One region of the Nisaea acidiphila genome, then DNA from elsewhere that is predicted to be linked to it. Evidence: predicted binding sites of a transcription regulator. Region 1 holds the regulator's gene; the other holds the start of a gene.
What was found. The regulator HrcA, encoded in region 1, represses chaperone genes, less so after heat shock. The targets are predictions, from matches to a motif close to GTTAGCACTCNCCNNNGGNGAGTGCTAAC.

Region 1 (15,566 bases):
GAGGCGGGCTTCGTCCTCTGCCGTCAGCCCCGTGGTGCCGACCACGAAAGCGGTCCCGCTCTCCGCGGCAAGGCCGGCATGGGCGACGGTCGCCGCGGGCGAGGTGAAATCGATCACCACGTCGGCTGCGGCGAACACCGTAGCGGCGTCGGAAACGGTTGTTGGACTCTCGGCATCGAACCCACAAAGTTTCGCGATTTCAATACCTTCTTCCGCACTACCTGGCAAAACAGTACCGCCCGCGAGGGCTGCGTTTGCGGTCTGGTGGACCTGTTTGGCAATCATCCGGCCCATAATTCCGGCGACGCCCATGATTCCGATCTTCACATTGCCCATCGCGGGCCCTCCCCAGCCTTCCAGCGGTCGAGATACAGGCGTAGCCCGCTTTTCCGGGCCTGTCGAGACCGCAAGGGCGAGCGCGGGAAATTCCTTCCACGAGGTCTCGATTTTCCGGTCTCTGTATGATATATCGAGCTGAGAATATGTTTGAAATCAGTCATATTATCCTTGGCGCACTTGTGAAAGGTCCGGCGAACGGCTACCAGATCCGGCGCCGCATCAACACCGATTTCGCGCACTTCCAGTCGGTCAGCACTGGTGCGCTCTACCCTGCGCTCGCAAAACTGAAAGCCCGCGGCGCGGTGATCGAGGTCGGAGCCCCGACACAGTCTCTGGAACAGCGAAACTTCGAAATCACCGATCTCGGACGCGATGAACTCCGGCGGCAGGTCGAAATGTCCGGTTCCGGGGAACGGCTGAAGTCCGATTTCCTCGCCGCCGTGAATTTCGCCGATCTCGCCGGACCGGACGAGGTCGAGCGACTGCTGGAGGAGCGTGTCGGCGTCCTGAACCAGGAGATCCGGTCGCTGCTGGCCTTACCGCTGCGGGACATGTCCAATACCGAGCGCTTCACGGTACGATACGCATTGGCAGTACGCCGCGCCGCTCTGGAGTTCCTGCGTCACGAGGGTCGTGCCATCGTAACGGCGATTGATATAGAATCAAGAAAATCAATAAGTTAATAGAGGCATACCGGTAGTATGCTCCGGCTTCTCCATGGTCCGCGAGATCCCTGTCGCTATCGTTGTGCTACCGGGTTCAGCACAAAAAACGCCGGCCTAAGGGCCGGCGTCGTCGGTTCAGGATAAGACGGAAAGAGCCGTCACTCCCGCAAGTCGTCCCAGAGTTCCTTCACCCGATCGAAAAATCCGGCCGATTGCGGACTGGTCTTCTCATTCTGCTCGCCGGCGAATTCCTCGAGCAGCTCGCGTTGCTTCTTGGTGAGGTTCACCGGGGTCTCGACCGCGACTTCCACATACTGGTCGCCGCGGGCCGGGCTGCGCAGAACCGACATGCCCTTGCCCTTGAGGCGGAACTGCTTGCCGCTCTGGGTGCCGGAGGTAACGTTGATACGGGCACGGCCGCCCTCGATGGTCGGCACCTCGATCTGGCCGCCGAGCGCCGCCGTCGTCATCGGCAACGGGACGCGGCAATAGATGTCGGCCCCGTCCCGCTTGAAGATCGGATGTTCCGCGATCGTGAGAAAGAGATAGAGATCGCCCGGCGGGGTGCCGCGCGGGCCTGCTTCGCCCTCGCCGCTGAGCCGGATCCGCGTGCCGTCCTCGACGCCGGCCGGAATATTGACCGACAGCGTCTTTTCCTTCTGGGTCCGGCCGGTCCCGCCGCAATTCTTGCACGGCTTCTCGATCCGCGTGCCGTTGCCGCCGCAATGGGGACAGGTGCGTTCGATCGTGAAAAAGCCCTGCTGGGCCCGGACCTTGCCGTGCCCCTGGCAGGTCGTGCAGGTGACCGGCTCGGACCCCTTTTCGGCGCCTGAGCCGTTGCATTCCTCGCACTGGACGGAACTCGGTATGTGGATCTCGGCCTGTTTGCCCTTGAAGGCCTCTTCAAGCGTGATCGCCATATTGTAGCGCAGGTCGGAACCGCGCCGGCTTGCGCCGCGCCGTCCGCCCATGAAGTCGCCGAACATCTCGTCGAAGATATCGGCGAAACCGCCGAAGCCCGCACCGCCGAAACCGGCGCCGCCACCGCCGCCCATGCCGCCCTCGAAAGCATCATGGCCGAAACGGTCATAGGCCGCACGCTTCTGCTCATCCTTCAGGACGTCATAGGCCTCGTTCAGTTCCTTGAACTTGGCTTCGGCTTCGGGATTGTCTGGATTGCGGTCCGGGTGATACTGCATCGCGAGCTTGCGATAGGCGGATTTCATTTCCGCGTCCGAAGCGCCGCGCTGGACCCCCAGAACTTCGTAATAGTCTCTTTTTGCCATAGCGCGTCATCGTCCCCGCAACGGTGTCGGCAGTCCGGCAATGTTATGAGCCGCCTGCCTTTCCGGATCGGAACCGGGCGAAGGGAACCGAATGGTCATCGGCCCCTCCGCCCGAACCGTTGGGATCAGGCGGACTTGTTGTCGCGGTTCTGATCGTCGACTTCCTCGAAATCCGCGTCGACCACGTCGTCGCTGGACGCGCTGCCCTCGCCGCCGCCGGAGCCGCCCGCATCGCCGCCCATGTCCGGGCCGGCTTCGCCGCCGGCAGCATCCTGCTGCGCCTTGTACATCGCTTCGCCGAGCTTCATCGAGGCCTGCTGGAGCGCTTCCATCTTGGCCTTGATCTCAGCGCCGTCCTCGCCTTCCATCGCGGTGCGCAGGGCGGTCATGTGCTCGTCGATCTCGCGCCGGTCCTCCTCGGAGATCTTGTCCCCGTGGTCGGCCAGCATCTTCTCGGTGCCGTGGATCGCGGCATCGGCCTGGTTCTTGGTTTCCACCAGCTCGCGCCGGGCCTTGTCGCTTTCGGAGTTGGCTTCCGCTTCCTGGACCATCCGCTCGATATCGTCGTCGGAGAGACCGCCGGAGGCCTGGATGCGAATCTGCTGCTCCTTGCCGGTCGCCTTGTCCTTGGCCGAAACATTGACGATGCCGTTGGCATCGATGTCGAAGGTGACCTCGATCTGCGGCACGCCGCGCGGTGCGCCCGGGATACCGACCAGATCGAACTGGCCGAGGATCTTGTTGTCCGCCGCCATCTCGCGTTCGCCCTGGAACACCCGGATGGTCACCGCCGTCTGGTTGTCCTCGGCGGTGGAGAAGGTCTGACTCTTCTTCGTCGGGATCGTCGTGTTCCGGTCGATCAGGCGGGTGAAGACACCGCCCAGGGTCTCGATGCCGAGCGACAGCGGGGTCACGTCGAGCAGCAGGACATCCTTGACGTCGCCCTTCAGCACGCCGGCCTGGATCGCCGCGCCGAGCGCCACGACCTCGTCCGGGTTCACGCCGCGATGCGGCTCACGGCCGAAGAAGTCCTTCACCGTTTCGGCGATTTTCGGCATCCGCGTCATGCCACCGACCAGGATAACTTCGTCGATCTCGCCGGCACTGACGCCCGCATCCTTGAGCGCTGCCTTGCACGGATCGACCGTCCGCTGCACCAGATCGTCCACCAGCGCCTCGAGTTTGGCCCGGGTCAGCTTGATGTTGAGGTGCTTCGGACCGGACTGGTCCGCGGTGATGAAGGGAAGGTTCACTTCGGTCTGCATCGAGCTGGAGAGCTCGATCTTGGCCTTCTCGCCGGCTTCCTTCAGACGCTGCAGGGCAAGCTTGTCCTGGCGCAGATCGATGGTGTTCTCTTTCTTGAACTCGTCCGCGAGATAATCGATGACGCGCTGGTCGAAATCCTCACCGCCGAGGAAGGTGTCGCCGTTGGTGGATTTCACCTCGAACACGCCGTCGCCGATCTCCAGAATCGAGACGTCGAAGGTACCGCCGCCGAGGTCATAGACCGCGATGGTACCGGTGTTCTTCTTGTCGAGGCCGTAGGCCAGCGCGGCCGCGGTCGGCTCGTTGATAATGCGCAGCACTTCAAGGCCCGCGATCTTACCGGCATCCTTGGTCGCCTGGCGCTGGGCGTCGTTGAAGTAAGCCGGGACGGTGATCACCGCCTGGTCGACCGTGTCGCCGAGATAGGCTTCCGCGTCTTCCTTCAGCTTGCGCAGGGTGAAGCTGGACACCTGACTCGGGCTGTATTTCTCACCCCGCGCCTCGACCCACGCATCGCCGTTCTCGCCGGCGACGACCTTATAAGGGACAAGATCGTTGAAGCGCTTGGAGGCCTTGTCGTCGAAGCGGCGGCCGATCAGGCGCTTGATCGCGAAAAGGGTGTTTTCCGGGTTCGTAACCGCCTGGCGCTTCGCGGCCTGGCCGACGAGCCGTTCGCCGCTTTCGGCGAAAGCCACCATCGACGGCGTCGTGCGCGCGCCCTCGGCGTTCTCAATCACTTTCGCGTCCTTGCCGTCCATGAACGCGATACAGGAATTGGTCGTTCCCAGGTCGATACCGATAACTTTGCTCATGTTTTCCTCGTCTTTCAGCAAACGCCGACGGCCTCCTCGAAGCGCCGTCCCCGTTCCCGATTGGTTCGTTCAAGCCATCCGCTATATAGGCTTGGTGTGGCCGCGCTGCAACCAAGTGGAATAGGATTCCGCTGCTCAGGAGCCGCAAAAACGCTCATTTTTCGGGAATCGGCGCCGCAATGATCATTTCCGCCAGCTATCGCACCGACATTCCGGCCTTCTATAGCGACTGGCTGCAGGCGCGAATTGCCGCCGGCTCTGCGGTCGTGCGCAATCCTTATGGCGGCAAACCCTCGCGGGTGAGCCTCCGGCCCGAGGACGTGGACGGGTATGTATTCTGGACCCGCAATGCCCGGCCGGCACACGGTATCTTCGATGCCCTGGCGGCAGCCGGCATCCCCTTCGTGATCCAGTATACGGTGACCGGCTATCCAAAAGCGCTGGAGCAGAGCGTGCCGCCGCTCAAGGCCGCGATCGGCGATATCGTTGCTCTCTCGCAACGGTTTGGCCCGCGCGCTGTCGTCTGGCGCTACGATCCGGTCTTCTGGTCCAGTCTGACGCCGCCCGATTTTCACCGCGAACAGGTTGCCGGGCTGACGAAGGCGCTCCGCGGATGCGTCGACGAAGCAACGTTCTCGGCGGCGCACATCTATCGCAAGAGCCGGCGCAACACCGAGGAAAGCGCGCGGCACAGCGGCTTCACCTGGCGGGATCCGGGCCCGGAGGAAAAAGCCGCCTTGCTCGCAGAACTCGGCGCGATCGCGGCCGATGCTGGCCTGAAGCCGACGCTCTGCTGCCAGACCGACTTGCTCGGCGGCGCCCTGGAGCCCGCCCGCTGCATCGACGCCGAGCGACTCGCCGACATTGCCGGCCGGCCATTCAAAGCGCGGCAGAAAGGGAACCGGCCCGGCTGCCTCTGTGCGGAATCCCGGGATATCGGCAGCTATGACAGCTGTCCGCACGGATGTGTCTATTGCTATGCGGTGGAGCGGCGGGAGCGGGCAAAGACCGCCCTGAAGCGCCACGATCCGGCAGGCGAGGCGCTCCTGCCCCTCGACCCGGCCGTCTGATCCGAAAGCGCTCAGGCCGTCGTGTCGACGCTGTCCTGCTTCTCTTCCGGGCTCTTGGAAACACCCACCATCGCGGCGCGCAGCAGACGATCCTGCAGGACGTAACCCGGCTGCATAACCTGGACGACCGTGCCCGGCTCGCTCTTCGCGTCCGGCACCTCGAACATCGCCTGGTGCAGGTTGTAGTCGAACTTCTCTCCGAGCGGCTCGATCTTGCGGATGCCGTGCTTCTCGAAGACGCCGAGCATTTCCTTCTCGGTCATCTCGATGCCGATAACGAGGTTCTTCAGCGTGATGTCCAGCTCGTCCCGGTCTTCCGGCGCGGATTCCAGCGCCCGGCGGAGATTGTCCGAAGCGCTCAGCAGATCGCGCGCGAAATCCGTGATCGCGAACTTGCGCGCCTGGGCAATGTCCCGCTCCGCGCGCTTACGCGTGTTATCGAGCTCGGCAAGCGTCCGCATCAGCTGCTCCCGGAGCTGCTGCGCTTCATCCTCGGCCCCGCCTTCGTCGGCGTCGTCCTCGGCGTCCCGGTTGGCGGCCTCGCCCATCAGCGCGTCCATGTCGAGAATGCCGTCGTCCGGATTGACAAGCGGCTCGTCGCCCGACGCGTCCTGGTTGGCTTGTTGCTCGTTTTTCTTGTCTTCATCGGCCATCGGTCTGGCTCTTTCCCGTCTACAGATCCTGAAAGTCAGGCCCAAATGTGGGCGGCCGGAACGGGAAATCAATCATTCCGGGCCCGGAGCGCCTGCTTTAGCGCGCCTCGGCGCACGGATCAACGCCCGTCTGGTCAACCGATGACGCGACCGATCAGTCGAGCCGTGTAGTCGACCATGGGAATGATACGGGCATAGTTCATGCGCGTTGGGCCGATCACCCCGATCGCGCCGACCACCCGCTTCTTTGTATCGCGATAGGGCGAAAGGATCATCGAGCAGCCGGTATGCTCGAAGAGCTGGTTCTCGGCCCCGATGAAGATTTGGACGCCGTCGGCATCGCCCGTGGCCTGCAGAAGCTTGAGCATTCCCTGCTTCTGCTCCAGCTGGTCGAACAGCAGCCGGATCCGCTCCAGATCCTCGACCGCGGTGACATCCTCCAGCAACCGCGACTGGCCGCGGACAATGAGCGACCCGTCGTCCGGGCCGCCGGAAAGCAGCGCGAGCCCGTCCTCGACCACACGGGCGGTCAGCCCGTCCAGCTCGATCTTGCGCTGATCGATCTCCGCCTTGATGTCCCGCAGCGCCTGATCGAGGGAAGCGCCGTGAAAGCGGGTATTGAGGAAATTGGTCGCCTGGACCAAAGCCGAGGCTGGCAGATCAACGGGCAGTTCGATGACCCGGTTTTCCACCAGACCGAGCTCGTTCACCAGCACGACAAGCGCCCGACCGGCGGCGAGCGGGACGAATTCGATATGGCGCAGCGAGGGCTCGGATTTTGGAGAGATCACGAGACCCGCGCAAGCGGACAATCCGGCCAGCGCGCGCGTCGCCTCGTCGAGCACCTCGTCATAGCCGCGGCCGCTCGCCCCGAGCAGGGAGTCGATCTTGACCCGCTCGTCCTCGGAAAGGTCCCCGCCGATCTCGAGAAGGCCGTCTACCACGATCCGCAAACCGCGCTCGGTCGGCAGCCGCCCGGCCGAAGTATGCGGGGCGTAGAGCAGCCCCGCCTCCTCGAGATCCGCCATCACGTTGCGGATGGTGGCAGGGGACAGCACCTCGCCGAGACGTCTGGAAATGGTGCGGGAGCCGATCGGCTCCCCGGTTTCCACATAAGTGTCGACAATCTGCTGCAGGATTTCCCGCGAACGGGCGTTCAGCGCCCCGATGCCTAACATATGTTCCATGAGGAAAAATTTAGGCAGCACCCGTCGCAGCGTCAATCCGCCACGATGCCGAAGCTCAAGCCTCCGCCTCCGGCAAAGCGATGGACGCACCGGATCGCCGATAGTAGGTTGCGCGCGATTTCACAGAGAGATGCAAATGACCGGACACTTTCCGCACGGTGCGGACACTCGCGGTCATTCGAAAAGGAGACCTCCATGGCCGCCGACCGCCCCTCGGGCCGCAATGCCGACAAGATGCGCGACGTCAGTCTCGAGCCGGGTTTCGCCAAATATGCCGAGGGATCCTGCCTCGCCAGATTCGGCGATACCCACGTGCTCTGCACCGCCTCGATCGAGGACCGCGTACCGCCGTTCCTGCGCAATTCCGGCAGCGGCTGGGTAACCGCGGAATACGGCATGCTACCGCGTTCGACCCACACGCGGACCGACCGCGAAGCCGCACGCGGCAAGCAGAGCGGCCGCACCCAGGAAATCCAGCGCCTGATCGGACGCTCCCTGCGCGCCGTGACGGACCTGAAGGCGATGGGCGAACGGCAGATCAAGGTCGATTGCGACGTGCTGCAAGCCGACGGCGGCACCCGGACCGCCTCCATCACCGGTTCTTTCGTCGCCCTCCATCTCGCATTCCAGAAACTGGTCCAGCTCGGCACCCTGCCGTCGGTCCCGCTGATCGACCATGTCGCCGCCGTTTCCTGCGGCATTTACAAGGGCACGCCGGTACTGGATCTCGATTATGCCGAGGATTCGAGCGCCGAGGCGGACGCGAATTTCGTGCTGACCGGCCGCGCCGGGATCGTCGAGATCCAGGCCACGGCGGAGGAGGATCCTTTCGGAGACGAACCGTTCTTCGAGATGCTCAAGCTCGCACGGGCCGGCATCGCGGAACTGGTCGACCTGCAGAAGACAGCGATCGGAGGCTGATCCATGGGCCGCGCCTTCACGGAGAAAAAGCTGGTCATCGCCAGCCACAATCAGGGCAAGGTCCGTGAAATCCGCGATCTGGTCGGGCCGCTCGGCATCGAGGTGGTCTCCGCGGGAGAACTCGACCTTCCGGAACCGGAAGAGACCGGCACCACCTATATCGAGAATGCGGAACTGAAGGCGCGCGCCGCGGCCGAAGGATCGGGCCTTCCGTGCCTTGCCGACGATTCAGGTCTCAGCGTCACCGCGCTGGACGGCGATCCCGGGATCTATTCGGCACGCTGGGCCGGGCCGGGAAAGGATTTCTCCCTCGCGATGCGCAAGGTCGAGGATGCGCTCCGCGAGAAGGCGGCCGCCGGCAATCCGGACCGCTCCGCCGCCTTCGTCTGCGCGCTGACGATCTGCTGGCCGGACGGGCACACCGAATCCGTCGAGGGCCGTGTCCACGGCGATCTGGTCTGGCCGCCGCGCGGCGAAAACGGCTTCGGCTACGATCCGATGTTCGTGCCCGAAGGCCATGACCGGACCTTCGGCGAGGTCGATTCGGATTGGAAACATTCCGTCAGTCACCGGGCCATCGCTTTCGAGAAGCTGCTCGAACTGGTCGGCCTGGACCGCCGTTCCGCCAAGGCCGGCTAGGGTCCAGATGGACAGCGCCGCGGCGGAGCCGTTCGGGGTCTATGTCCACTGGCCCTTCTGTTTGTCCAAATGCCCCTATTGCGACTTCAACAGCCATGTCTCCTCCCGGATCGACCATGCGCGCTGGCGCGCCGCACTGAAACGGGAACTCGCCCATTTCAGGGAGCTGACGCCTGACCGGACGGTCTCGAGCATCTTTTTCGGCGGCGGCACGCCATCGCTGATGGAACCCGAGACCGTGGCAGAAGTGATCGACGAAGTCCGCCGGCTCTGGCCCTGGACCAACCGGGTCGAGATCTCGCTTGAGGCCAACCCGACTTCCGTCGAGGCGGAGAAATTCGCCGGCTTCCGCCAAGCGGGAGTCAACCGCGTTTCCCTCGGCATCCAGGCGCTGAACGACCGGGATCTCGACTTTCTCGGCCGCGCCCACGACGCGGAGCAGGCGCTCGGCGCGATCGCGATCGCCCGCGAGAACTTCGAGCGCATGTCCTTCGACCTGATCTATTCCCGCCCGAAGCAGACCGTCGCGGCCTGGCGCGCCGAGCTCAAAGAGGCGCTCGCACTGGCGGCCGATCACATTTCGCTCTACCAGCTCACCATCGAGCCGGAGACCCCTTTCTTCGCCCGGCATGCAAGGGGCGAGATCGCCTTGCCGAAAGACACGCGGCAAGCGGAACTCTACGAGACCACCCAGGAAGTGCTCGAAGCGGCGGGCATGCCCGCCTACGAGGTTTCGAACCACGCGCGCACCGGCGCGGAATGCCGGCATAATCTGGTTTATTGGCGCTATCATGATTATGCGGGCATCGGCCCCGGCGCCCATTCCCGGCTCCGCCGCCGCGGACCGGCGGGCGGAACCGTCACCCATGCGATCCAGACCGTCCGTGCGCCCGCGATCTGGCTCGACCGGGTCGACAGGAACGGGCACGGCATCGCCGAACAGGAGCCGGTCGGACGGGCCGGAAGGCTTACGGAAATGCTGATGATGGGGCTCCGGCTCTCCGAGGGGATCGAGCGCGAGCGCCTGGAGGCGGAAGCCGGGACAGAGATCGAGGCCCTGTTCGGCCGCCCCCTGCTGCAGGATCTAGAGGCCGCCGGTTATATCGAGCCTGTGTCGGACCGGCTCGCCGCGACCCTCGAGGGCCGGCAGCGTCTCAACGCGGTGATCGCCGCACTGAGCGCGCGTTTGCCTGAAATCGACTAGTTCGTCAGATCGTCAAACCGTTCCGGCGCCGAATCTATTTGTTCGAGCGCCCGGTCCTTGATCTCGAAGATCGCGAGACCGCGCTGGTTGCTGCCGTCGGCAGCGAAGCGGAAGAGGCCGTTGAGAGCGACGAAACCGCTTTCCGCAGTCAGCGCTGAGCCACCGAAATCCGCGCCCGCTTCACCCCGTTGCAGGGACACCGAAAGCGCGATGGAATCGTAGGCGAGGGCAGCAAGCCCGGACGGCTGACGGCCGAACGCCGCCTCGTAGCGCAGCGCGAAATTCTCCCGGTAGAGCGCCGGCGGGGCGGAAAACCATCCCCCGACCAGGCTCGGCTCAGTGCCGAGGCTCGGATCCTCCCATTGCGCCGTGCCGAGCAGTTTCACCCGGCGCGTGTCGACATCGTAGAATGCGAGCAGCGGCGCGATCGAACGCAGCACATTGCCACCCTCAGGGATTAGAACCGCGTCGTAAGGCGGGTCTCCGAGCGTATCCATGGTCTCCAGCCGGGCGAGGGTCTGCCGGGAAATCTCGTCCGTGCGCCCCGCAAGCTCATCCTTCTGCACCTTGAGGGATTCACGCCGGCTGTCATATTCCGCAAAGGCGCGCGCCGTTTCAGTAAAATCGCTCGCGAGCGAGTCGTAATAGGCGATCCGCGTTATTTCCGCGCCCGAGGCAAAAGCGGCCGACCGCGCGCTCTCCAGCACAAGATCGCCGTACCCGCCATGGGGCAGCAGCAATCCGATCCGCCGGTAGCCCTTTCCGACGGCGTAGCGAATGACGCGCTCGATCTGCTGTGCCGGCATCAGTCCCATCAGATAGACGGGCGGACCGGCCACGCTGCGATCGTTGGAGAAAGCAACGGCATTGATCCCCGCTTCCGCGACAATCGGACGGACCGCCTCCGCCGAACGGCCATAGAGCGGGCCGAGGATCAACCGCGCACCGTCGGCGACCGCGAGGCGCGCCGCGTCCTCGGCGCCGTTCGGCGTGCCTTGTGTGTCGTAGACCATCAGGTTGTAGTCTTCGCCGGCAATATCGAAGAGTGCCATCTGCGCCGCGTCGAGCATGGCCTGGCCGACCGAGGCCCGCTGGCCGCTCAAGGGAAGCAGCAGGGCGATCCCCGCCGGCGCGCCCGGCTCCTGGATCAGCGGAGGTTCCGGTTCCGGCCGCTCGAAGGAAAGTTCTGTATCCGCAATGGCTCCCGGGCCGGATTGCAGGGACTGGTCCGGCGGCAAGCTCTCGGGTCCCGCCGGAGACGGCGCAGACTGGCTGCTCTGCCGGGGCGGGCTGACCGGCTCACGCTGCAATCCCGGCAATCCGGGTGTCTGGCAACCTGCCAGCACCAGCACGATCAGCAGCGCCGGCAGGAGCGCGATCCGGCGACCGGGCGTGAAAAGCACTTGGAGAAAGCCGTCGCTTCCTCCCATAACTCGACTATTGCCCAGAACATCGCTCCGTGGGTTTCCGGTACGGTATGAAAACGCGCGCACCTCAGACCTCCTCCCGCTCGTCGGCGCCAAAGGCTAATCAAGGCGCGGACGAGAGTAAACCGCCGCAAGATGGCACCAATGTGACTTCGGTCCCTGTGGAGATGGCGCAGGAGCCGGAAAAGATTCACATCGACGGTCTCGTTCTGGTCGCCACACCGATCGGCAATCTCGGCGATATCTCGCGCCGCGCGCTGGAAACCCTGGCCGCCGCCGATATCGTCGCCTGCGAGGACACGAGACTGACCGGCCGCCTGTTGCAGCGTTTCGCGATCAGGACCCGCCTGCTCGCCTATCAGGATCACAATGCGGAAAAAAGCCGTCCCGAGCTGCTCCGGATGCTCGCGGAGGGCAAGAGCATCGCGCTGGTAACGGATGCCGGTACGCCCACCATCTCCGATCCCGGTTACAAACTGGTTCGCGAAGCGGCTGCACAAGGCACGCCGGTCACCTCGGTTCCGGGACCGGCCGCGCCGGTGGTCGCGCTGTCTATTTCCGGCCTGCCGACGGACAGGTTCTTTTTCGGCGGCTTCCTGCCGACGAAGAAAGGCGAGCGCCGCCGGGTGCTGGAGGAGGTGGCGCGGTTGCGGGCCACCCTTATATTCTTCGAGGCCCCACGCCGATTGGCGGAATCTCTCGCCGACGCCGCCGAGATCCTCGGTTCGAGGGACATGGCCGTGGCGCGTGAACTGACGAAACGTTTCGAGGATGTAACGCGCGGCCGGACGGACATGCTGGCCCGTCACTATGCGGAAACGGAGCCGCCGAAAGGCGAGGCCGTGCTGCTTTTCGGGCCGCCGGAAGCGGAGGAACGGCCGAGCGCCGAGACGCTCGACGGCATGCTCTCGGACGCCCTCGGCCGGGTCAGCCTCAAGGACGCGGCCAAGGAAATCGCTGCGAAGACCGGAGTGCCGCGCAAGGAAATCTACGAGCGTGCGCTGCGTCTGAAGGAGCCGGGATGAGGCCCCGCGGCGTCAGTGGCGAAGCCGTCGCGCGGCGCAGGGCGCAGCGCTTCGGGATCCTCGCCGAGGCGCTCTGCCGTTTCATCCTGCGGCTGAAGGGATACCGCATTCTGGCCAGCCGGCTGCGCACAAAGGTCGGCGAGATCGACATCCTTGCGGAACGCGGCCGCACCCTCGCCATCGTCGAGGTGAAGGCCCGGCCGACGGAGCGAGCGGCGCGGGAGGCTGTTACGAATGTGCAATGGCGGCGGCTGCAGCGGGCGGCGCTCTGGGTCCAGCGGGGAAATGCACATCTCGCGCAGCACCGTCTCAGATTTGACCTATTCGCAGTGGCACACTGGCGCGTTCCCCGCCATATTCAGAATGTCTGGATCGCCGACCACAATATATAGAGTAACCAGCATGCCGAGAGCCGCTCTCCTTCTTCTGCCTCTGTTCCTTCTCCCGCTCGCCGCCGGTGGCTGCACGCCGGTCGGAGTCGCCGTCGGCGCCGGCGCCACCGCAGCGACCGCCAGCCAGTCCGAGCGCGGCCTCGAAGGCACAGCGCGCGACATCGCGATCAAGACCGAGATCAATCACTATCTCTTTCAAAAGAACGTGGACCTGTTTTCCGCGGTCGGTCTCTCGGTCGAGGACGGACGCGTGCTGCTGACAGGTTCGGTGCCGAGGCCGGAAGACCGGATCGAAGCGGCCCGGCTCGCCTGGAAGGCCGACGGCATCCGCGAAGTGATCAACGAGATCCAGGTGGTCGACAATTCCGACATCGTGGATAAAGCCCGCGACACCTGGATCGAGACCCAGCTGGAAACCCAGATGCTGTTCGACAGCGGCATCAGCTCAATCAATTACGATGTCGATACGGTCAACGGCACGGTCTATCTCTTCGGCATCGCCCAGAGCAATGCCGAACTGCAGCTGGTCATCAACCATGCCCGAAATCTCGACTATGTGCGCAACGTCGTGAGCTACGTCAGGGTCAAGGGCGCCTCCTGATCCATGATCCCCGATCCGGAGAGCACCCGCGCTAGCCTCGAGAGGATCGGCAAGGAGGGCCTCGCGGCAGAGGGTCTCGCCGAAGCGGCACTGCTGCTGGCCTCCCTCGACCGCCCTGGCGTGCCGCTGGACCGCTATCGCGAGCAACTCGACTCCTTCAGCGAGAGCGCGCGGGCCCGCGGCGAAAGCAGCCCTGCCGCGGCGCTCGCTGAGACCTTCGCCGGGGAATTCGGCTTTGCGGGCGACGAGAAGACCTATGACGACCCGCAGAACGCCAACCTGATCCGCGTGATCGACCGGCGCAAGGGCCTGCCGGTCGCGCTCGGCATTCTCTATATCGCGACGGCACGGGCGCTCGGACTCGATGCCGGAGGGCTTAATTTCCCGAACCATTTCCTGATCCGCGTCCAGGACGGCGGTGCCCGGCAGATCATCGACCCCTTCAACGGCGGTGCGGTCCTCGATGCCCGCGATCTCAGGCGCCTGCTGACAAGTTTTCAGGGTGAGCAGGCCGAGTTGAGCCAGGCGCATTACCGCGATGTCAGCGACCTCGATATTTTGTTGCGACTCCAGAACAATATCAAGCTGCGCCTGCTCCGCAACGGCAAGCTGGAGCCGGCACTCCGGGTGATTCGCGACATGCGGCTTCTGGCACCCGGCCTCCCGAGCCTGATGCGCGAGGAAGGCCTGTTGCTGGCCCGCAAGGGCGAGCGCCGCGCCGCGATCGGCTGCCTCAGGGATTTCCTCGCCACGGACAATATCCCCGAGCCGGAACGGCTGGAGGTCGCGCGCATGCTTCAAGTTCTGGAAAGTCAATTGAACTGAGCCGGAAAGGCGGTTGATCGGACGGCGCCAATCGCCACATAGTCGCCGCTCGGAACATTCGCGCCTGCCTGACTGGCGCACCCGCACGGAGGAAAGCATGGGGCTCGGCGTCGCCATCCAGATGGACCCGATCGAGGCAATCGACATCAACGGGGACAGCAGCTTCGTCATGGCGCTCGAGGCCAAGCGCCGGGGCCACAAGCTCTATCATTACCAGCCGAAGGATCTGAGTTTCCGGGACCGCAAGGTGCTGGCCCGGGTCCGCGCGCTCGACGTGCGCCGCGAGCTCGGCAACCATTACAGTCTAGGCGAGCCGGAGACGGTGGATCTCTCGGAGATGGACGTGGTCCTGATGCGTCAGGATCCGCCTTTCGACATGTCCTACATCACCGCGACCCACATCCTGGAGCATATCCACCCGAAGACGCTGGTGGTGAACGACCCGGTGCATGTACGGAACGCACCGGAGAAACTCTTCGTCACCCATTTCGAAGACGTGATGCCGCCCACCCTGATCACCAACGACCGGGAGCAGATCCTGGAGTTCCGGGCCGAGCACGAGGACATCATCGTCAAGCCGCTCTTCGGCAATGGCGGCGCCGGGGTCTTTCACCTGAAGCCCGGCGACGAGAACCTGAACTCCCTGCTTGAGCTTTTCACCGAGATGTATCGCGAGCCGGTGATCGTGCAGCGCTATCTGCCGGAGGTCCGCCAGGGCGACAAGCGGGTGATCCTGATCGACGGCAAGGCGGTCGGCGCGATCAACCGCGTGCCGGCAGCGGGCGAGGCCCGTTCCAACATGCATGTCGGCGGCCGCGCGGAAAAGGCGGAGTTGACCGCGCGCGACCGTGAAATCTGCGAAATCATCGGCCCGACCCTCGCCGAGAAGGGGCTGATCTTCGTCGGCATCGACGTGATCGGCCGCTATCTGACCGAGATCAACGTCACCTCTCCGACCGGCCTGCAGGAGCTCGGCCGTTTCGACGGTCGTTCGATCGAGGCGGAACTCTGGGACGCGATCGAGTCCAAGCTCGGATAAGACTCAGTCCGGCAAGGCACCGACGCTGACAGGGGCAGTGCAGCCAAGACGGGTGCGGAGATCGCCCGCCGGAGCAGAGACCGTTCCGGGGGCGAAGACAAGCCCGCTGCGCCGGGCTATTTCCGATACCGATACGTCGTGGCGTCCGTCGCAGTAATCGGCACGCCTTGACGTTTCCTGGTCCAGTACGAAGCCGGCCGCCAGCACCGTCCCCT
Region 2 (15,566 bases), 580 kb from region 1:
CCTCGCGAAACATCATCGTGGGGGACCTGTCCAGTCTGGCATTTTCGATAAGAGCCAAACTCCAGTTCGGGGCGGGAGACCCCGGTACGGTGCGCGATGACTTGATGCGTTCACTGATCATCGCGCCGGCGAACGGAGCGGATATGTATCCCTTGGCGCAAATCCTGGAGAAAACAAGCGACACGAACCGAGCAGAGAAACTCTATCGCAAATTCTGCAAGGTCATGGGGCCGTTGGATGCCAGGGGCTGGGGAGCCCTATACGATCTATTGAGTAGTCGGCGCCGCCGAAAGGAAGGGACGGCGTTCCTGAAGCGCGCATTGATTCTGAGTCCCGCTGAGCCGGCGTTTTGGAGCCGCATGTCTGGCGCCGATTGGTCACACCCGGATCCCAGTTTCGCGGCGACTGCCGCGGCGATGAGCGGAAGCCCCATTCCGGCTGTCTGGATGCAGGTATTGCTGAGCCTCGCCAGCAAGCACGATATGGTTCATCTCGCGAAGCGCGCAGCCGAAGCCATGCGAAGGGTCAATCTGGAGGCGCGATCGTCTCCGTCCATACGCTTTTCGTTAGCCGAGATGACGTTTGTCAACGGCGACAAGGAAGAGGCTCGACGCCAACTTCAGCTCTTCTTCAGCGAAGTTTCGGCCGGGCTCGAAGACGCTCGCCAGGAGGTGAAACACGATTTCGGTTGTATCGTATTTCTTTACTTCCTGTTGTTTTCCGGAGCCGTCGAGGAGTGCGCCCGTTTCGCGGACCGTCTTCACAGCGATTTTGGCGGAAACTCAAACACCCAGATACATTTCAACAAGCTCAAGCTTCTGCTCGGTCTCGTGACGGGCTATCGGACCCGTCCGCACATTTGGTCCTCGGAGAGACGGAGGGTCGTATCGCTCCCGGTCTGGGGAGCGAAATATGTCACTATGTGGCTGAAATACGGACTTCCCTCTTTGTTCGGTGAGGAGAACCGAAAATTCTGGGACGAGGGGGAAACCGTATTCCATGTCGCGACGACGCCCGAGGATTGGTCGCGTTTGAACGCTGATCCGCTTTTTGAGCGGTTTTGCAAGCGGCATAGTCCCAAATTCTTGGACGTTACGCCGATCCTGAAATCGGGCCTCCAGGCCGGTTCTTATCAGGCTCTCACTCTTGCCCATTGGGCTTCGATTTCCATAGCGCGCGACGAGAATGCGGAATTCGTCGGATTGGTCGCGGATTATATCTTCTCTGACGGCTCTATGAGCTTCATCGCCGATCAGGTGCAAGAGGCCGATATGCAAGCCGCTTTCACTGTCGATTTTTGGGTTGCGGGCGAGGCCGCGACGCCGGTTTTCGACAGCCTTCTCTCCGACGACGGTACATTGAGCATTTCCGCGCAACGCATGATGCAGGTTTTCAGCGAGAACAGCTCCGCGCGTATTCATTTCAACGAAGCGGGCAGGGGGCTGGGTTCAATTCCATCGGACCCCTCTCGTATCTACAACCGCCTTCCGAATGGGCTTCGCATCGACAATCTGCAGCCGCAATTGTTCTTCGCCACGCCGGAGTTCCTGCGCGATGTTTGGCTTCTGGGCCTGCCGATGACGGATAATGGTCTTGTCGACCTCGTCTTCACCGGCGAAGACAAATCGGAACGGTGCCGGATACTCGTCGACCCGCATCGTTTCGGGTGCGTGGTTCTTGATTTTGACGAGGAAGAAAGGGCGGCGACGGGGCATTATCCCGAGCGGTTGCAGAGCGTGGATCCGGAAGCGGACCTTGCAGATCAGATTTTGCGCAGCAGCCTTTGGAGCCCGGGGCGGCGTTGGGCGCTCGAAAACCCTCTCTATGTATCGTTCGATGGTGAACCGCCGGACCGGACGGAAGCCGACCGGTTCATGGCAGCGGTTAGAACGCGGCTACCGGTCCCGAGACTGTCAGGCAATCTTGCAATGGTTCACGAACTTGGCCGCGAAGAGTTTGCCCGTTTCTGGACCCAAAGAGAGGCGGCGGAGCGGGAGTGACCGACGACCGTTCTGCCAGTGCCTGCGGGCCGGCCAGTCTTTGAGGCGACTATGTGCGGGGAGCCGAGGCCTTCGGGCTGCGATTGAATGCTCCGAAGGCCTGGTGACCTGATTGTCCGCGTCGGGTCGCTGCGAGAGGGCGGCCAAGTCTGCTCTGTGCAGCTCAGCTTGATCGAGTGCGCGCGCCGCTGGTCTCGAACAATACCCAAAATGCAGCTGCAAACGTCAGGGCGGCGCCACCTTGGTGTGCCGCTCCTAGCGAAACCGGGACCTGCGCCAGCAAAGTCGAAATCCCCAGGGCAACCTGTATCGAAGCCATCCCGGCAAGAGTGTGAACCGACAGCCGCGTGCGTGGGCGGATCGTCTCGGAGCGTATCGCCCGTACGAGTAGCCAGACGATGACCGCGTAAGTGACGATGGCGACGACCCGATGATGGAACTGTACCGTCGCCGGGTTCTCGAAGATGTTGATCCAGAACGGCTCGGCATAGGCATAGTCGGGCGGGACGATATGGCCGTCCATCAGGGGAAAGGTGTTGTAGATGAGGCCGGCGTCGAGACCCGCGACGAAGGCCCCGGCGACCACCGTAAGCGCAATCAGATGCAGAGCGGCCATCGCATGTCTGCGTAACCGTCGGTCCGGTTCGTCGGAAATCCGCTGCAGCTGGAGCACGGTCCAGATCAAGGCGCCGAGAATGATGAAAGCGACGCTCAGATGGATCGCAAGCCGGTATTGGCTGACCGCCGGGTTGTCGACCAATCCGCTTTTGACCATCCACCAGCCGATGACCCCTTGCAGGGCACCCAACAGGAAGAGGAATCCGAGACGGGGATAGAGCGCGCGGCGGATCTTTCCGGTCAGTGCGAGCACGAGAAAAGGCAACGCGAAGGCGATGCCGATCAGACGGCCCCAGACCCGGTGCAGATACTCCCAGAAGAAGATCTCTTTGAAATCCTCGATGGTCATCCAGGAATTGACCTTCTGGAACTCGGGTGTGTCCTGGTAGATCGAGAACACCCGGTACCATTCCTTTTCGCTGAGGGGCGGGATCCAGCCGATGAAGGGACGCCATTCGGCCATGGAAAGACCGGATTCCGTCAGTCGGGTGATGCCGCCAATGACGATCATCAGAAACACCATGACGGCGACGCCGGATAGCCAGATGGCGACCGGGCGGTCGGTTGCTGCATGTTCCGGCAGGGCCGGGCTATAGGGCTGACTGGACGCGGTCACGCCACACTCCGCTTGCATCTTTGAACCGGCGGAATGTGGCGTCGGGCGCGGCGAAGGTCAAATGGATGCGATGCCGCACCCGTGGGCGGGGTCAGTGAAAGCGGAACTCGACCTCGGCCGCATTGAAATTCGCCGTTCCGGTCAGCGAGCCGGCGCTGATCTGGATCGAATGGATCGGCGCCTCGATATGGTCCCGCCAATGGTCGAGGAAACGCCTCAGCCTCGGGAATTTCGGAATGACGTCGTGAGTCTGCCAGATGAAGCTTTGCAGGAGATCCGGATGGTCCGGCATGCGGTAGAGGATCTCGGCGGTGGTGACGCGGCGTTCGAAAAGGACGACAGGCTCAATCGACATGCATGAACTCCGTAGGTTGTGGCTTCCGGAATTCTGCTGTAGAACGCTGCGAAATCGCAATAAATAAATAAAATCAAATGATTAGCAGCAATATGGTGCGATTGCTGCCAGTTTTCGTCCCCTGCTTTCCGGTCGTTTCCCGGGAAATCCAATTGCGGTTCGCGCCCCGCATTCCCATCTAGGCAGCCGGAAAGAGCCGACTCCCGGCCGCGGCGATCCGCCAAGATTTTTTCCCGACTCGCCCGCCAACTTCTTGACAGCCGTTCCGCGCTTCCCTACATCGTCAGCACTCGCCGCTGGTGAGTGCTAACACGTAGGTTCGCCAAGGCGAGCACTCAGTAAAGAGAACGTCACTCAGACGATTTTTTCGGAGGTTATGGCATGAAGTTCAGGCCATTGCATGACCGGGTTGTTGTCCGTCGCACTGAAGGCGAGGAAAAGACGGCCGGGGGCATCATTATTCCCGATTCCGCCAAGGAAAAGCCGATGCAGGGCGAAATCGTCGCTGCCGGTTCCGGCGCACGCGACGAGACCGGCAAGGTTCAGCCGCTCGACGTCAAGGCCGGCGACAAGGTTCTGTTCGGTAAATGGTCGGGCACGGAAGTCAAGATCGACGGCGAAGAGCTGCTGATCATGAAAGAGTCCGACATCATGGGCGTTCTGGAAGGCTAAGAAAGGACTGATCCATCATGGCTGCTAAAGACGTTAAATTCGGTACCGACGCGCGTACCCGCCTGCTGCACGGCGTCGACGTGCTCGCGGACGCCGTCAAGGTTACCCTTGGCCCGAAAGGCCGCAACGTTGTTCTCGACAAGTCCTTCGGTGCCCCGCGCATCTCCAAGGACGGCGTGACCGTTGCCAAGGAAATCGAGCTTTCCGACAAGTTCGAAAACATGGGCGCCCAGATGGTGCGCGAGGTTGCTTCCAAGGCGAATGACATCGCCGGCGACGGCACCACCACTGCTACCGTTCTGGCTCAGGCCATCGTGCGTGAAGGCTCCAAGGCCGTTGCCGCCGGCATGAACCCGATGGACCTGAAGCGCGGCATCGATACGGCGATCGAAGCTGTCGTCGCCGACATCGAGAAGCGCGCGAAGAAGATCTCCACCTCCGACGAGGTCGCGCAGGTCGGTACCATCTCTGCCAACGGCGAAGCCGAAATCGGCGAAATGATCGCCAAGGCGATGGAGAAGGTCGGCAACGAGGGCGTCATCACGGTCGAGGAAGCCAAGTCCCTGCACACCGAGCTCGACGTCGTCGAGGGCATGCAGTTCGATCGCGGCTATCTCTCCCCGTATTTCGTCACCAACGCCGACAAGATGACCTGCGAGCTGGAAAGCCCGTTCATCCTGCTGCACGAGAAGAAGCTCTCCAACCTGCAGGCTATGCTGCCGGTTCTCGAGCAGGTCGTGCAGTCCGGCAAGCCGCTCCTCATCATCGCTGAGGACGTCGAAGGCGAAGCGCTGGCGACCCTCGTCGTCAACAAGCTGCGTGGCGGCCTGAAGGTTGCTGCCGTCAAGGCTCCGGGCTTCGGCGATCGCCGTAAGGCCATGCTGGAAGACATCGCCATCCTCACCGGTGGTACCGTCGTCAGCGAAGACCTCGGCATCCAGCTTGAGAACGTTACCCTCGAGATGCTCGGCACCGCCAAGCGCGTGCAGATCACCAAGGACGAGACCACCGTTGTCGACGGTGCTGGCGAAAAGGCCGACATCGAAGCGCGTTGCGGTCAGATTCGGGCGCAGATCGAGGAAACCTCCTCCGACTACGACCGTGAGAAGCTCCAGGAGCGTCTCGCGAAGCTGGCCGGCGGCGTCGCGGTGATCCGCGTCGGCGGGGCCACCGAAGTCGAGGTGAAGGAGCGCAAGGATCGTGTCGACGACGCGATGCATGCGACCCGCGCCGCGGTCGAGGAAGGCATCGTCCCGGGTGGCGGTACCGCTCTGCTCTACTCCGTCAAGGCTCTGGACAAGATCAAGCCGGAGAACGAAGACCAGAAAATCGGCGTCAACATCGTGCGCAAGGCGATTCAGGCTCCGGCCCGTCAGATCGCCGAGAATGCCGGTGAAGACGGCGCGGTCATCGTCGGCAAGATGCTCGAGTCCAAGGACAGCGATTGGGGCTTCGACGCTCAGAAGGGTGAGTTCGGTAACCTGGTGAAGGCTGGCATCATCGATCCGGCCAAGGTTGTCCGCTCCGCGCTTCAGAACGCCGGTTCCGTTGCCGGTCTGCTGATCACGACCGAAGCGATGGTCGCCGAGAAGCCGGAACCGAAGGGTGCGGCCCCGGGCGGTATGCCGGGCGGCGGCATGCCGGACATGGGCGGCATGGGCTTCTAAGCCAAGCGCTCAGACACTTCTGCAAAGAACCCTCCAGGGCCTCTCTGGAGGGTTTTTTCTTTTCAGCGGATTGCCTCCAGCAGAATGAAAAGGCCTAGCAGGGAAACACCGGCATAGAAGAGTTGTCGGAAGCGCTTTTCTGAAAGCCCGCGCCGCAGCCGCTGTCCCGCCGCCATGCCGAGCAGTGCCGGGATAAGGCCGAGGGCCGACGCGGTGCCGAGGTCCGCTGTCAGCAGGCCGCTGCCTCCAAGCGACACTGCGAGCCCGACATTCGAAAGCATGAACAGCATGCCCATGGCCTGAACCAAGGCGTCCCGTCCGAGGCCGAGTCCCTGCAGGTAAAGAACGCCCGGCACCATGAAGGACCCTGTCATACCGGTCAGGATGCCATTGGGAATGCCGAAGAGGGGCCCCGCAGTGCGGGACTGCCGTTCGGTAAGGGTCAGGCTCAGCCCGAATAGCGCGGTCGCGGCATAGGCAATCAGGAGGAGGCCCAGCAACCCGGACAATAAATTGACATCGACAAGACCGATGACCATGGCTCCGGGCCAAATTCCGACCGTGGCCGTGAGCAGGAACGGCCAGATCCGGCGGATAAGCGCGCGGCCATGTCCGCCGACGGTCGCCTGCCAGACATTGGTGACGAAGCCGGGAACGATGATCAGCGCCATGGCGCTCGGCAGGTCGATGAGTACGGTCAGCACGCCGAGTGACACTGTCGGAAGCCCGAGGCCGATCACGCCCTTGACCGTGCCCGCCAGGAAGAAGGTCGCGGCAATGGCGACAAGGGTCTCAGGATCAAATGGCATGGCTGCTACTCTAGCCGGACAATTCGGATTGGAATACCCGCACGAGCCACGTGCCTACCTGATCAGGCCATCCCGTTTCAGGCGGTCCAGGCAACCGTCGGGACCCTCGAAGTGATGAACCTCGAAGCCGAGGGCTCTTGCGGCTTCGATATTGCGTTCGGAATCGTCGATGAAGAGAGTGCGCTCCGGCGCAAGCCCGAAGCGCTCGACGCAGAGTTCGAAGATCCGCGGATCGGGTTTGATCACGCCTTCCTCGCCGGACACCACGACATCGTCGAATGCCTTCAGGAAGGGGAAGCGCTCGCGGGTGTCGCGGAAGGTCTCGGCGCCGAAATTGGTGAGGCCGTAGATCCGCCGTCCGGCCGCTTTCATCGCCGCCTTGGCCGCGACGATATCTTCCAGCGGACCGGGGATCATTTCCTGGAACCGGCCATAGAAGGCTTCGATCTCAGCCTTGTGCTCCGGGTGCCGGGCCACCAGTTCGGCGGTCTGATCCTCCGGCGAGCGGCCGAGATCGTGCCGGACATGCCACGGCGTGGTGCAGATGTTCGCGAGGAACCACTCGATACGCTCCTCGTCCGGTGCGCCGTCGGAAGTGCGAAAGACCTGCCTGTAGAGATGGCGCGGGTTCCACTCTAGAAGGACGTTGCCGACATCGAACAGGACGGCGTCGATCGTGCTCATTCCGGGTCCTTTGGATTTTCAGCGATTTCGAGGATCAGCGAGGAAATATCGAGGTCGCCCTGTCCGTTCTCGACCAGTGCGTTCCAGTGAGCGGCGTTGCTCTTAAGACCGCCGAGGGACAAGCCTGCCGCTCCGGCGAGGGCCTCGGCCTGGTCGGTCAGCGCGGCCTGCATCCGGACCGTCCGGCCGGCGCGAAATTCCCTGTCCGCCATCCGCCTGCCGGTCTCGTTCAGCACCGCGCCGCCGACGGCGCTGTCGGCGAGAGCGGCAAGAAGGGCTTCGGCCTCGACGCCGGAGGCGGCGGCGAGCGCGAGGCCTTCCGCGAGGGCCTGGACCATCTGTCCGTGGATCGCCGCGCTGCAGGTTCGGATCGCCTGTCCGGCGCCGACCGGACCGGCATGCAGTGCCTTTGCCGCGAGAACACGCAGGACCGGCCAGATCCGCGCGAAGGCCATGTCGGTGCCGCCGGCTGAGAGCGTGCCGCCGAGCGCCGCTTCGGTGATCGGCGCATCGATCCAGATTCGCCCGCTCTGCCGCACCCTGTCGGCAAAATTCCGCGTGGATTGCGGAGTCGTTTCGCCGATATCGACGATCAGGCCCTCGGGAGGGGTGCCGTGCAGGGCACCGTAGCGATCCTCGTCTGGATCGAACACCACCCGCTCCAGCGCGCTGTCGTTATTGACGGCGACGAGGGTTGCTTCGGTATAGCGGGCGACGTCCCGCGGGCAGGGTTCGACCTCGATGAGGGGATGCGCTTCCGCCAGTCCGACAGCCTTGGCGGTGTTCTGCGTCCAGACATGCAGGCGCGCACCGCTCTCGGTCAGCTTGCGGGCAACCGCGAGACCGCGGCGCCCGAGTCCGACAAGACCGATACGGCGACCGTCGAGCGGCTTCTGGGCCGACATTGCTCGGCCCTCCGGCTCAGGGGCGCGCGTAGCGTGCGGCGGAGCCGCGTTCGATGGCGGCGGCCGTCAGCCGGTCGACATTCAGCTCGTGGCGCAGGATCTCAAGAAAGCGTAACTCTTCCTGCGTGGCGGTACCGTCGGCCGCGACCACGTCGCAGGCCAGGGCATAGGCCGTCGGTCCGAGATTCTCCGGCAGCGTCCGCTTGATCTGGTCGACCGCGGCGTCGAGCCCGTCCGCCTCGCTCAGCAGGTCGATCGCGGAGCCGGCGATCTGGCCGAAATTGCCGATCTCGAAATCCTGGAAGATCGGCAGCACGTTGATGATTTCGCTGATCGTCTCCAGTTCCTCGTCATCGACGCTGCCGTCGGCGGCTGCGCTGAGGACCATGGCGTAAATCAGTGCGGAATGTGTGGTGATCATTGTTCGCCCAGGCTTTCCAATTGCATGAACTGTGAAGGATATAGCGGCTCACATGCCCCAGCGATAGCACGGATTGGGAGAGCGACGGCAAAACCGCTGCGGCATGCAGGGTGGTCGTGCCATGACGGCGCTATTGTGGAGCCGCGAATGAGCGCTAGTCTGTCGGGTAAATCGAACAGGAATGTGGCAGGCAGGGGATCAGGATCATGGCGAGAATACCGGACGATCCGTTCGAGGCCGGAGGCATCGCGGCTTTCGCGGAGGACCTTCGGGCGGGGCGGACGAGCAGCGAGGCGGTGACGCTGGCCTGTCTCGAGAGGATCGACGCGCTCGACGGCAAGATCGGCGCCTTCCAGCATGTCGCGCCGGAAACCGCATTGCAGACCGCGCAGGCGATGGACGGCCTGCTGCGCGCCGGAACCGATCTCGGGCCACTGATGGGGGTTCCGTTCGGGGTCAAGGATATCTACGCGGTGGACGGCATGCCGACCACCAACGGCTCGCTGATCGAGTCTGCGGAGATCACCGGCTCCGAAGGCACCTATGTCCAGCGCCTGAAGAAAGCGGGCGCCGTCATTCTCGGCAAGACCAAAACCGTGGAATTCGCGCTCGGCGCGACCGGGCAGAACGAAGCGCGGGGCACGCCGTGGAACCCGTGGGATCTGGAAACGCAGCGCATTCCGGGCGGCTCCTCCAGCGGCTCGGCCGCGGCGACGGCTGCCGGCATGTGCGCATTCGCGCTCGGCTCCGATACGGGGGGATCGATCCGAATCCCGGCCGCGCTATGCGGTCTTTTCGGGCTCAAGACCAGCATCGGACTGATCCCGACCGACGGTGTCTTCCCGCTCTCGCCGACGCTCGACACTGTCGGGCCGCTCTGCCGGTCGGCAACGGATGCGGCGATCGTGCACGCCGTGACCATGGAAACACCCGTGCCCGATACCGTTTCTCCCGGCTCGCTTCGGCTGGGGCTGTTGCGGGACTTCTTCTTCGAGGATCTCGATCCTGAGGTCGAGAAATGCATGGATCTGGCGCTGCGCGCGCTCTCGGAAGCGGGCGTCACGATTGTCGAGCTCAATTCGGGCGACCTGCCGGATCCGAAAGAGCGGGAGACGATCTTTCCGCCGATCGTCGGTACGGAGATCCTCGCGAGCCTGGGCGTCGATCGTTTCATGGCCGGGCGCGGCGGCATGGACAGTGTCACCGCCGCCCGTGCCTCGGTGGGGCTCGACGTTTCGGGGGTGGATTATGCATTGGCCCTGCGCCGGCACGAGACGTTGAAGCGGCTTGCCGACGAGGCCGTGAAGCCGTTCGACGGACTGATCTCGCCGGCCACCCCGATGGTGGCGCTGCCGGCGGAGTCTTTGAAGGACAAAGAAGGCGGGGCGAGGGGCATGGCCGCCTCCCGCAACACGCAGCCGGGCAATCTCTGGGGCATGTGCGGCATCTCGGTGCCGATCCAGCAGTTCGGCTCGGACCTTCCCGTCGGCCTCCAGGTACTCTGCCGCCGAGGTATGGACGCGCATGCGTTGTCTATCGGACGTGCGATCGAGGAGATCGTCGGGCGTCCCCGGATGCCGCGGATATCCGGAACCGGCTGATCCAGGATGGTGTGCGGGGCCTAGTGCCCCGTGCCGACCTGACCGACGCGAAGATCGTAGTCGCTCGCGACACCGTAGACCGGATCCTCGTCGTCGCGCTCTTCCACGAGCTGGCCCGCCTTGCCGAGCAGCGCCTTGCAGTCGCGGCTCAGATGCCGGAGCTGCAGCCGCTTGCCGAGCTCGTCATAACGTTTGGCCAGGCTCTCGATCGCCTGCAGGCCGGAATGGTCGACCACCCGTGAGTTCATGAAATCGATCACCACTCGGTCCGGATCGTCCTTCGGCGTGAACTGGGCGAGGAAGCTCTCGGTCGAGCCGAAGAAGAGAGGCCCGTCGAGGCTGTAGATCTTTGCGCCCGAGACGTCGATGCCGGAAACGGCATGCATCCGGGTGGCGGCGTTCCAGGCGTAGAACAGGGCCGCCAGGATCACACCGACGACGACCGCGATGGCGAGGTCGGTGAAGACCGTGACGATGGTGACGAGCACGATCAGCAGCGCATCCTTGCGCGGGATCCGGCGCATAATGGTCAGGCTGCGCCAGGCGAAGGTGCCGATCACCACCATGAACATCACGCCGACCAGGGCCGCGAGCGGGATCTGCTCGATCAGGCTGGAGGCGAAGAGGATGAAGCTCAAGAGGAAGAGCGCGGCGGAAATGCCGGAGAGCCGGGTGCGGCCGCCGGATTTCACGTTGATCACGCTCTGCCCGATCATGGCGCAGCCGCCCATGCCGCCGAAGAATCCGGTCACGGTGTTGGCCATGCCCTGGGCGAGACACTCCCTGGAGGCGCCGCCCTTGGTCTCGGTCATGTCGGCGACGACGTTCAGGGTCAGCAGGCTCTCGATCAGGCCGATGGCGGCGAGGATCAGCGAGTAGGGCAGGATGATTTCGAAAGTCTCGAGCGTTAGCGGCACCGTCGGGATGTGGAAGAGCGGCAGGCCACCCTCGATGCTCGCGAGGTCGCCGACGCGCGGCAGGTCGAGATCGAAGCCGATGACGATCAGCGAGACGATGCCCACGGCGGCGAGCGGCGCCGGAATGAACTTGGTGATCCGCGGCACGACATAGATCAGCGCCATCGTCACGGCGGTGAAACCGAGCATCAGATAGAGCGGCTCGCCGCTCATCCAGGCGGTTCCGCCTTCTGGCGTCTTCACCTTGAACTGGCCGAGCTGGGCCAGGAAGATCACGATCGCAAGCCCGTTCACGAAGCCGAGCATCACCGGGTGCGGCACCATGCGGATGAATTTGCCCCAGCGCATCGCGCCGGCGAAGAGCTGCAGCAGTCCCATCAGCACCACCGTGGCGAAGAGGTACTCGACGCCGTGCCGGGTCACGAGATCGACCATGACGACGGCGAGCGCGCCGGTCGCGCCGGAGATCATGCCCGGCCGGCCGCCGAACACGGCGGTGATCAGGCCGACGATGAAGGCGGCATAGAGGCCGACCAGCGGATGCACGTGGGCGACGAAGGCGAAAGCGACCGCTTCCGGCACCAGCGCGAGGGCGACGGTGAGACCGGAGAGGATGTCCGTCTTGATCTGGCCGGGGGACAGTTTCTTGCCATCGGCGCCGTGATCATCCGCGGGAAACAAACGCATTTTCATCGCTTGCAGCATGGGTGCGCATCTCTCTGAAATTTCGATTGATGTCGGGAAATGTCCCCCGCCCACTCTTCCGCCTCCGGGATGTTTGTCCGGGGACGCAGGAAAAGGCGATATGTAACCGCATATGATACAGAAATGCTGACCTACCTCAATGAATTTGTGCACCGCAGCATTGCATGCGAGACCCGCGCGAGGCGGGAAGCGGGTTAATAAAATATTGAAATCGCAAACATAATGCGGTTCGACCCGTTGCGTGCCCTGGCAGATCCGGTTCCCGGTGATCCACGTGCCGAGCCGTTGCGTACTCCTTCCCGGAAAGGAGCTGCCCAATGCGCTGCCAAGAATGCGAACATGTCGATGAGATTATTTTCGGCCGGACCCGGTTCTGGTTCTACATGCCGACCTCGGAGTCGCATGCACGCGTCGCCTCTGTGTTTGGGCGCCGTGAGATCGGCTCGAGCGACCTCGGAGGCAACTGCATCGAGGCGACGGTGGAACGTGACGATGTCGATGGTGTGCTGACGGCGCTGTTCGGGGAACTCAACAAGAAGGAATTGAAGGAGACCCGTGTGCTCTCGACCGCGGGCGCCGATCCAACTCCGCTCGATATGATGCGGGTGATGAGCGCCGACGTGTTCGTAAACCGGGTCAAGGGCCAGTGGCTGGTCGAGGCAATCGAGGAAGAGCTCTACGACACCTGGTACCAGCCGATCGTGGACGCCCGGTCGCCTTCGTCGGAAAACCCGTTCGCCCTTGAGGGCCTGTTCCGTATGCGGGACAAGGACGGAAACAGTATTTCGCCCGGATATGTCTTCAGCCTGGCCGAGCATGCGGGATTGCTTTTCTCGTTGGATATCGTGGCGCGGGCCTGCGCGGTGCGTCGGGCGGCGGAAAGCGGCTATCGCGGTCGGATTTTCGTGAATTTCAATCCCTCGAGCATCTACGATCCCGCGTATTGTCTGCGCACTACGGCCTCGGCGGTAGCGGAACTCGGGCTGAAGCCGGCGGACATTACCTTCGAACTAACCGAGACCCACCGGATCCAGGACAAGGATCATCTGAAGGGTATTCTCGCATTTTACCGGCAGGCGGGGTTCAAGGTCGCGCTCGACGATATCGGCTCCGGCTGGTCGGGCTTGAACCTGCTCCACGAGATGCGGCCCGATTTCGTGAAAATCGACATGGACCTGGTGCGTAACATCGATCGCGACCCGCTGAAGCAGTCGATCGTCGGCCATCTGATCTCGATAGCGAAGGAACACAGTATCGAGGTGATCGCGGAGGGCGTCGAAACTGAAGCCGAAGCGGGCCTGCTGCGCGATGCTGGGGCCGACTACCTGCAGGGCTATCTCTTCGCCAAGCCGGCGCCGATCGATACCTTCCTCGGGTCTCCTGCGGCGGCCTAGCCCGCCGCGAAGTCGAAGATATCCTCTTCCTGCGCATTGTGGATGCGCACCAGGGCGTCGACCGACTCTATGATGCGCTGGGCGTCGCGGATCAGGTAGCGGTCTGCGTCCTCCTCGCCGACGCCGCTTACCAGCCGGTCGAGCAGGCGCCCGAGATGCTGAATTTCCCGGTGCGCCCGGCTCATCGCGGCGAGGCCGTGGGCGTTGCCGAGATGCGGCACGAGCTGCGGATAGACATTGTCCTCGTCCTCGCGTTCGTGCGGCACGATATCCTCGTTGATGATCCGGTTGGCGTCGGCGATATGGGCCAGCGCCTCGGCGCCTTCGGCGTCGTCCAGCGCGTCGGCATGGGCCCGGAGCTGGTCGAGCCAGCTTTCGACTTCTTCGTGCTCCTCGCGTAGCTTGCGCGCCGCTTCTTCGGGCAGGCTCGGCTTCATTCCGAGCCCGGGCGGAACCAGCGCCCGCAATGCATTCAGGATCACCGCGACATCGATCCCTTCCTGCAGAATCGCCCCGGCGACGGGGGTGAGGTATCCGGCGGCGGCGAAGCCCATCGCCACCAGGGACATGATCATGCCGGCGACAATGCTTTGCATCGCGATCCGGCGGGAGCGCTTGGCGATGGCGAGCGCGTCGGCAACCCTGTCGAGACGGTCGATCAGGACCACCGCGTCGGCGGCCTCCGAGCTTGCGCTGGCGCCGCGCGCGCCCATCGCAATGCCCATGTCGGCCGCAGCCAATGCCGGCGCGTCGTTGATTCCGTCGCCGACCATCAAGGTCGGATAGCGCTTCTTCTCGAACTCGACCGCGTCGACCTTGTCGGCGGGCACCCGGTTGGCGAGCACGGCATCGAGATCGAGCGCGGCGCCGATGGTCTCGGCCGCGTCCGCGTGATCGCCTGTGACCATGACGATCCGTCCGATCCCCGCCTCGCGCAGGGCCCGAACGGCGCGAGGCGCCTCGCGGCGGAGGGAGTCGCCGAGCAGCAGGGCGCCGACGAGCGTCCCGTCCACGGTGACGAAGACAGAGAGGGCGGAGCGCCAGGAGGCCCGCCGTTGTGCCCGATCCACCCAGGCGGCGCGCTGGTTGCCGCCGGTGGTCATGGTCAGGCTTCCCGCCGCGACCCGTTTGCCCTCGACCGTGCCGGCGAGGCCGGAGCCGAGCTCCTCGCGTACGTCGGTCGGCGGTACCAGCTTCATGCCGCGGGACTCGGCTGCGGTGACGATGGCCTGGGCGATGACATGGTGCGAGGCCTGTTCCAGGCAGGCGGCGAGACGGAGAACGTCGTCGGGGCTCGCGCCGGGCGCGGTTTCGACCGCGACCAGCCGGGCGCCTCCGACGGTCAGCGTACCCGTCTTGTCGAAGAGGATCGTGTGCGCCCGCGCCAGCGCTTCCAGTGCCGTTCCGCCTTTGACCAGGACACCCCGGCGGGCGGCGAGAGAGACGCCGGAGATAAAGGCGACAGGTGCGGCGAGGATCAGCGGGCAGGGCGTTGCCACGACCAGCACGGCGAGGCCACGCACCGGGTCGCCGGAAAGAAGCCAGGCGCCGCCCGCGACGACGACGGCAAGCGGCAGCAGGAGAAGGGCGAAACGGTCGGCCATGCGGATGAACGGCGCCTGCGCCGTCTGCGCGGCGGCGACCATCGCGACGATCCCGGCATAGGTACTGTCCTTCGCCGTCGCCGTGGCCTGCAGGTCGAAGGGGTCGCCGGAATTGACCGCACCGCTTCTGACCGGCTCGCCCGCATGGCGTTCGACCGGGATCGGTTCGCCCGTCAGAGCGGATTCGTCGATCGTTGCGGTGCTGTCCGCGCCGGTCTCCAGGATGACGCCGTCGACCGGGATGACCTCGCCGGTGCGGACGAGGAGACGGTCGCGTTCGGCGACCAGATCCACGTCGATATCCTCCAGCGCCCCTTCGACATAGCGGTGCGCCGTGCGCGGCGCCCGGTCGGTCAGGCTCTTTAGATTGCGCTCGGCGCGGGAGACGGCGAAATCTTCCAGCACGTTGCCGCCGGCATACATCACCGCCACCACGACGCCCGCAAGGGTTTCCACGAGGGCGAGGGCGGCAGACATGGAGAGCAGGGCGACGGCATCGACGCCCATCCTGCCGGCGAGCAGGTCACGGGTCATAGAGACGGCGAGGGAGACGACCACCGGAACGGTGGCGAGGCCCCAGATCCATGTCGACAAGTCT

Region 2: a site for HrcA is predicted at 3,872-3,900, ahead of groES (co-chaperone GroES). Genes of this name have one in related genera too.

The regions. Positions count from the first base shown of each region.
Region 1 is NZ_CP102480.1:2,338,394-2,353,959, forward strand. It holds gene dapB (4-hydroxy-tetrahydrodipicolinate reductase) at 1-327, opposite strand, end outside; gene NUH88_RS10730 (PadR family transcriptional regulator) at 483-1,022, shown strand; gene dnaJ (molecular chaperone DnaJ) at 1,163-2,290, opposite strand; gene dnaK (molecular chaperone DnaK) at 2,416-4,368, opposite strand; gene NUH88_RS10745 (DUF1848 domain-containing protein) at 4,548-5,438, shown strand; gene grpE (nucleotide exchange factor GrpE) at 5,450-6,091, opposite strand; gene hrcA (heat-inducible transcriptional repressor HrcA) at 6,226-7,269, opposite strand; gene rph (ribonuclease PH) at 7,474-8,199, shown strand; gene rdgB (RdgB/HAM1 family non-canonical purine NTP pyrophosphatase) at 8,203-8,838, shown strand; gene hemW (radical SAM family heme chaperone HemW) at 8,846-10,042, shown strand; gene NUH88_RS10775 (penicillin-binding protein activator) at 10,039-11,445, opposite strand; gene rsmI (16S rRNA (cytidine(1402)-2'-O)-methyltransferase) at 11,616-12,494, shown strand; gene NUH88_RS10785 (YraN family protein) at 12,491-12,886, shown strand; gene NUH88_RS10790 (BON domain-containing protein) at 12,897-13,487, shown strand; gene NUH88_RS10795 (SirB1 family protein) at 13,491-14,312, shown strand; gene gshB (glutathione synthase) at 14,410-15,351, shown strand; gene NUH88_RS10805 (DNA/RNA non-specific endonuclease) at 15,355-15,566, opposite strand, start outside.
Region 2 is NZ_CP102480.1:1,755,835-1,771,400, reverse strand. It holds gene NUH88_RS08140 (tetratricopeptide repeat protein) at 1-2,000, shown strand, start outside; gene NUH88_RS08135 (COX15/CtaA family protein) at 2,164-3,234, opposite strand; gene NUH88_RS08130 (usg protein) at 3,326-3,589, opposite strand; gene groES (co-chaperone GroES) at 3,971-4,261, shown strand; gene groL (chaperonin GroEL) at 4,279-5,928, shown strand; gene NUH88_RS08115 (sulfite exporter TauE/SafE family protein) at 5,991-6,737, opposite strand; gene NUH88_RS08110 (HAD family hydrolase) at 6,792-7,421, opposite strand; gene NUH88_RS08105 (NAD(P)-dependent oxidoreductase) at 7,418-8,326, opposite strand; gene NUH88_RS08100 (tellurite resistance TerB family protein) at 8,343-8,747, opposite strand; gene NUH88_RS08095 (amidase) at 8,954-10,348, shown strand; gene NUH88_RS08090 (SulP family inorganic anion transporter) at 10,369-11,952, opposite strand; gene NUH88_RS08085 (EAL domain-containing protein) at 12,288-13,364, shown strand; gene NUH88_RS08080 (heavy metal translocating P-type ATPase) at 13,361-15,566, opposite strand, start outside.